2 regions of the Arthrobacter sp. 2RAF6 genome follow, and region 1 is predicted to be linked to the other one. Evidence: predicted binding sites of a transcription regulator. Region 1 holds the regulator's gene; the other holds the start of a gene.
What was found. Region 1 encodes HspR, which represses chaperone genes until heat shock. Its sites were predicted from a motif close to AAGTTGAGTCNNNNNGACTCAACTT; they were not measured.

Region 2: a site for HspR is predicted at 1,780-1,804, ahead of clpB (ATP-dependent chaperone ClpB). Genes of this name have one in related genera too.

Annotation. Positions count from the first base shown of each region.
Region 1 covers NZ_JBFRGF010000005.1:254,137-257,371, reverse strand. Annotated here, with positions in the region: gene AB4Z38_RS06275 (nucleotide exchange factor GrpE) at 1-29, shown strand, start outside; gene AB4Z38_RS06270 (DnaJ C-terminal domain-containing protein) at 343-1,308, shown strand; gene AB4Z38_RS06265 (heat shock protein transcriptional repressor HspR) at 1,337-1,759, shown strand; gene AB4Z38_RS06260 (CG0192-related protein) at 1,764-2,399, opposite strand; gene AB4Z38_RS06255 (bifunctional salicylyl-CoA 5-hydroxylase/oxidoreductase) at 2,410-3,235, opposite strand, start outside.
Region 2 covers NZ_JBFRGF010000035.1:29,404-32,638, forward strand. Annotated here, with positions in the region: gene AB4Z38_RS20220 (2-phosphosulfolactate phosphatase) at 1-319, opposite strand, end outside; gene AB4Z38_RS20225 (DUF4031 domain-containing protein) at 316-1,185, opposite strand; gene AB4Z38_RS20230 (SRPBCC family protein) at 1,203-1,670, opposite strand; gene clpB (ATP-dependent chaperone ClpB) at 1,838-3,235, shown strand, end outside.

The sequences.
Region 1 (3,235 bases):
CCCAGGTGATTGTGGCTGTGCCGGCCTAGTTGTACTCATTGCGTTAGGTGTGTGCTCACCGCACCTTCGCGGATGAGGGGGCAGCACCGCGAAACGAGACAAGGGGCCCCGCCCCTTCGCCGGGTGGCCTAGGATCTGCGATCCTTGGCCACCCGGCTTCGGCAGGCCCGATGCCACTCCCGGGCCCCTTGCCTCGCTCCGCTCAGGCGGTCGTCTCACCTAAGGTGGGATAAGCGCAGCGCAGCTGGATAGGGGGCCGCGGCGTGGCGGGCACCGCGAAGCGGGCACGGCCCCCTATCCAGCGGAGCGCAAACTTAACCAGAAACGAAAGAGAGAAGCCGAGTGGCCAGCCAGGACTGGGTTGAGAAGGATTTTTACGCCATCCTTGGTGTCGCCAAGGACGCCTCTGACGCTGATATTAAGAAGGCGTACCGCAAGCTTGCGCGGAAGTACCATCCGGACACCAATTCCGGGGATGCTACTGCGGAAAAGAAGTTCAAGGACATCTCGGAGGCCTATTCGGTACTCTCGGATGCCGAGGAGCGCCAGCAGTACGATGCCATTCGCGCCATGGGCGGGGCACGCTTCGCACCGGGCGCAGCTCGCGGCGGGCCGGCCAATGGCGGCTTCGAGGACCTGTTCGGCGGCCTTTTCGGCGGCGGCGCACGCCAGCCTGCAGGGGCCGGCGGTATCCCGCCCGAGTTCGCTGACCTCTTCGGCGGCGGCTTCGGCGGTGGACAAACCGGTTTCCAGCGCGCCCCCCAAAAGGGCAGCGACCGCACGGCGTCGACCTCAATTTCCTTTGCCGGCTCCATTCACGGCACCACGGTAAGCCTGCGCGAAAGCAACGGCAACGTCATCGACGTGAAGATTCCCGCGGGTATCAGGGACGGCCAGAAGGTCCGCCAGCGCGGCAAGGGAAACCCGGGTGCCGCCGGCAACGGGGACCTCATCATCACGGTGAACGTCAAGCCCCACGATTTCTTCAACCGCGACGGCGACAACATTCGCATCCATGTGCCGGTCACTTTCGCGGAGGCCGCCTTGGGTTCCAACATCCACGTGCCAACGCTCGACGGCGACACCGTCACCGTCCGCGTCCCGGCCGGCACGCCTTCCGGGCGCACGCTCCGGGTTAAGGGCCGCGGTGTCAAGACATCGAAGGGCGCCGGCGATCTGCTGGTGACGATCGACGTCTCCGTCCCGCAGAACCTCAACAAACAGGCCGAGGAGGCCGTCAAGGCATTCGCCGCAGCCACCGCCGACGCCGATCCTCGTCACGACCTGGCCGCCAAGGCCCGTTTGTAGCGGAAGAAGACACGGGAGGGACGTAGGCATGGGCATCGACATCAACCAGCCGATCTTCGTCATCTCCGTCGCGGCCGAACTGGCTGAAATGCACCCGCAGACCCTGCGCCAGTACGACCGCCTCGGCATCGTGTCGCCGAGCCGTGCGCCGGGCAAGTCCCGGCGTTACTCCCAACGCGACATCGACCGCTTGCGCGAGGTCCAGCGACTCTCCCAGGAGGGCGTGTCCCTCGAGGGAATCAAGCGCATCCTCGAGCTCGAAAACCAGGTGGCCGCGCTGCAGTTCCGTCTGGCCGAGTTGAGCGAGGAATTGCAACGCCGGCGGAGCCCGATGGAGGCCCGCGTTTTTGCGGCCGGAGCGGCGGGCGACGTCGTCAGCCTCGCCCGCGGGCAGCGCCCCCGGGCGCGGTCACAGGCAGTTGTGGTGTGGCGGCCGCGTCCGGGGGAGTAGTCCTTTAGGCCTGCGAGAGGGACGCCAGCAGAACCGGCGCTTCCTGCCCGGCCCACGTGCCACTCAGGGCAGCAGAATCATCCGAGCCAGGCGTCGCCAGATCCAGGACGCGATTGACCAACAGTGTGAGCTCACCGCCGTCGATGCTCGTGACGGCGTCCTGAGTGATCGGAGCCGTTGGGCTCAGTGCGGGGACTTTGCTTCCAGGCGTTCCGCTGCCCTTGACCTCGACGGAACTCGTGCGTGGCTCCAGGGCGCCGTCCACTTCCACGAACTGTTCGGCTTCCCGCTGTCCCGTGAGGATGGCGGTGGCGAGGGCAGTGACGTAGACGGGATCGGCGCAGGCGTCGTGCACCCACCTCTTGCCCAAAACGGAGTGTTCCATGGTGCCAAGAAGCGAGTCCCCGGCACCAGCCAATTCCGAACCCCGGTAGCTCAGGGGAACCTGATAGAGCTTGCCGCCGCGGGAGACCAGATGGGTCTCGAGGCCGACTTCGCCGTCCGGATCATCGAAGCGGTACGCGCCGAGCAGCTCGGTCGGTGCGGACCCGTCTTTGGTGAACCACGGCTGGACGCGCAGATACTTTTCGATGAGTTCAAGTTTGCTGGGACTTAGGGTTGCTCGATGGATGATAGCCATGCGGTTCAGCCTAGTTGGCCAGCGCGGGCGCGGAGACTGATGTCGCGGTCCAGCGCAGGTGCGTGTTGTCGGCGTCGGACGCGGGCTCTTTCAAGAGGGACAGCCGGGGGCGCACGGCGTCGGTGCGGGAGCTCGGCGGTTTGCGTCGGCCCGCCCGGAACTGCGGCACCCACTGCGCGCCGGGGCCCTGGTATTCCTGCTCGGCTGCGGCGTGGAGTGTCCACTGGGGGTCGAACAGGTGCGTCCGGCCCAGGGCCACGAGGTCTGCCCGTCCCGCAAGGAGGATGGAATTGACGTCGTCGTAGCTGGAGATGGCGCCGACGGCGATGACGGCAGCTCCGGCCGGCGCGGCAACTTCCTGCCGGATGCGGTCGGCGAAAGGCGTCTGGTAGCTGCGGCCGAAGGCCGGCTGTTCTTCTTTGGCGACCTGGCCAGTGGAGACGTCGATCCCCGCGGCGCCGCGGACCACGAATGCCCGCGCGATGTCCAGTGAGTCATCCGAGGTGTTGCCGCCTTCGATCCAGTCCGTCGCGGAGATGCGTACCGTCAAAGGCTTGCTGGCAGGCCAGGCCGCGCGGACGGCGTCGAACACTTCCAAGGGGAACCGCAGCCGGTTCTCCAAGCTGCCGCCGTATTCGTCCGTGCGGCGGTTGGACACCGGCGAGAGGAACGAGGAAAGCAGGTAGCCGTGCGCGGCATGGAGCTCGAGGAGGTCGAAACCTGCTTCATTCGCTCGACGGGCAGCATCCGCGAACTGCGCCGTGATGGCGCCCATGCCTGCACTGTCGAGTTCCGCGGGCGTCTGGTTGTCCGGACCGTAGGACAGCGCCGACGGT
Region 2 (3,235 bases), on a different contig from region 1:
GCGAAGGCAGCACCACGCGGTTCAGCGTCCGCGCGTCCCGCAAGCTCGACGGCGAAAGGCTCAGTCCGCCTCCACCCCGCGGACCAGCCACTTGCGCATCATGGTGGGCGGCGAAATCCTCGGCCCCGGCGTCCTTCCACGGGTAGGGGAACACGATGGCACCCCGGTCAACGGCGACACTGACGCAGGTGGTGAAAGAGAGGACGTCAACCACGACGGCGAGGTCCGCTCCGGACGCAACCGCACGGGCGCCGTCGAGCCCCCATTCAAATCTCACCGTGAACGGAAGCTGCCGGCGCACCGTCCCCGCCGTGGTCATGACAGTTCGGCCCCCAGGTTGCGGCGGGCGGCATCGAGCCACAGGCCCTTTGCGCGTTCGCTGTGGAAGAGCGGATCCAAGGCGAGTAGTTGACGGACGACGGCGGCCCGGCCCGCGGCGAAGTCTGCATCGCTGACGTGGGCGTAGTCCTCGCGCACAGCAGCCAGGTAGCGGGCGTAAGCCGCGGGTTCCGCGCCGAGGATGGACAGATCGGCGTCGCACAAGAGGGCGCCCGTGTGGTCTTCCGGTTCGGGGCTGTGGGTGGAGGTCAGCCGGACCAGCCGGGCGACTTCGTCGATCACGGGCCCGGGAAGTCCCGCAGTGGCAAGTCGGTCCTCGGCCAGCCTGGCCGACTGCTCCTCGTCCTGCCCGGCGATTCCCTCGTAGACGGCGTCGTGGAACCACGCGGCCAACGTTACTGAGCGCACGGGCGGCCCGGGTTCGGTGAGGAGATCCAGGGCTTCCAGGACCGCCAGCAAATGCGTGCGGCTGTGGTACTTCCGATGGTCCTCGCCCCAGCGTTCGAGAAGCTCGAAACCCAGCTCCTCATGTCCCGGAAGTGTCGAATTCCAGCGCTCCAGCAAGGGCACGGTGAGGGCCTTGCTCCGTTGGCGCGCGGGGATCCGCAAGCCGCTCGCGATCAGTTTCCGCACCAAGATCCGGGCCTCCACGGGGATGGCGCCTGCGGACAGGAGATCCTGGTATCGGCGTTCCGGGACGTCGTAGTGGTCGCCGTCGAAGGCGCGCTCGGGGATCCCCGCGGCCTCGGCGAACGCATGCAGCTCCTGGAGCGAGGTGTCCGAGACGAGGTGGGAAAACACGGTCCCGTGCGCGGGCCACAGCGGCGGATCGACGTAGACGGCCATGGCCTGCGCCCGGGAAACTAGGAGTTTTTCCGGGTGGCTACGGCTGAGAGTGCGGTCAGGCCCTTTTCGAAGTCGCCGCCCACCATCTTCTCCATGTTCATGAACAAGGCGAAGATCTTGCCGAGGCCCTTGTTCTCACCGGACATCGTCCAGGTGACGCGGGTGCCGTCCCCCTCGGGTACGAACGTGAACCCCGTGGGGTTGACGGCCTTCATCGGCTTGGTGAATTCGAGGCGGATGTCGATCTTGCCGGGCTCATCCGAGCCGACGATTTCCATGGTTCCGGTGCCAGCCTTGTTGTTGCCACTCCAGGCATACTTAGCTCCGACGCCGGATTCGTTGCCCGAGTAGCTCCGGCTCAGCTTGGGGTCGACGGCTTCCCATGGAGACCATTTGGTCCACTCGTGGAAGTTGTTGACGAAGGGGAAGATGTCGGAGGGCGCGGCGGGGATCAACGCATTGCGAGTGACTGTGAAGGGTGCCATGTGCATATCGTACGACGGCGGGTGGAACGGCGGGTGCCGCGTTAAGCGGGCAGGGCTATAGACAGCAGTTTCGCCGTCGGCAAACATGGAGCAGAGGGATAATTGGTCAAAGTTGAGCATAGTAGACTCAACTTTGAAAACAGTCTACTCCCGAAAGGAGCTCTTCCATGGACGTCAAATTCACCACCAAGAGCCAGGAGGCTCTTTCCGCGGCGGCCATGAACGCCTCCACCGCCGGAAATCCGCAGCTGGAGCCGGCCCACCTGCTCAAGGCGCTCATGGACCAGCGCGAAGGCGTCGCCGTGGCGCTTTTGCGCGCCACTGGAGCGGACCCGGATGCCGTGAGCGTGCAGGCGAGTTCGGCCATCAAGGCCCTGCCGTCGTCGTCGGGCAGCTCCGTGCAACAAGCGCAGCTTTCCCGTCCTTCCATGCAGGCCATCCAGGCCGCCCAGAACGAGGCCGAGAAACTCGGCGACTCCTTCGTCTCCACTGAGCACCTTCTTTTGGGGCTCTCCGCCGGTAGCGACGCCGTAGGGAAGCTACTGCGCGACGCCGGCGCCTCCCACGAAGCGCTCCTCGCCGCCCTGCCGGGTGTCCGTGGCGACCGGAAAGTCACCTCGCAAGACCCGGAAAACACCTTCCAGGCGCTCGAGAAATACGGTACGGACCTCACAGCCGTCGCGCGCTCCGGCAAGCTGGATCCCGTGATCGGGCGGGACAGCGAAATCCGGCGGGTCGTCCAGGTCCTGAGCCGCCGCACCAAGAACAACCCCGTGCTGATCGGGGAACCCGGGGTCGGCAAGACCGCCGTCGTTGAAGGTCTTGCCCAGCGCATGGTGGCCGGCGACGTCCCGGAGAGCCTGCGGGGCAAGACCCTGATCGCGCTGGACCTCGCCTCCATGGTGGCCGGTGCGAAGTACCGCGGCGAATTCGAGGAACGGCTCAAGGCCGTTCTGGAGGAGATCAAGAACTCCAACGGGCAGATCGTCACATTCATCGACGAAATCCACACGGTGGTGGGCGCCGGTGCCACCGGCGAAAGCGCCATGGACGCGGGCAACATGCTCAAGCCGATGCTGGCCCGCGGCGAGCTGCGGCTCATCGGCGCCACCACCCTGGACGAGTACCGCGAGAATGTCGAGAAGGATCCTGCCCTGGAACGCCGCTTCCAGCAGGTCTACGTGGGCGAGCCGAGCGTGGAGGACACCATCGGTATCCTCCGCGGCCTCAAGGAGCGCTACGAGGCCCACCACAAGGTAGCGATAGCAGACTCCGCCCTCGTGGCTGCCGCTACACTCTCCAACCGCTACATCTCGGGCCGCCAGTTGCCGGACAAGGCGATCGACCTCGTGGACGAGTCCGCGTCCCGCCTGCGCATGGAAATCGACTCGGCTCCAGAGGAAATCGACCAGCTTCGCCGTGCCGTGGACCGTCTCACCATGGAGGAACTGGCCCTCGCCCGTGAGACCGATGCGGCGTCCATTGAACGTCTCGCTGCGCTCCGTGCGGACAAGGCGGACAAGAAGGAAGCCCTGGCGGCGCTGAACGCGCGCTGGGAGGCCGAA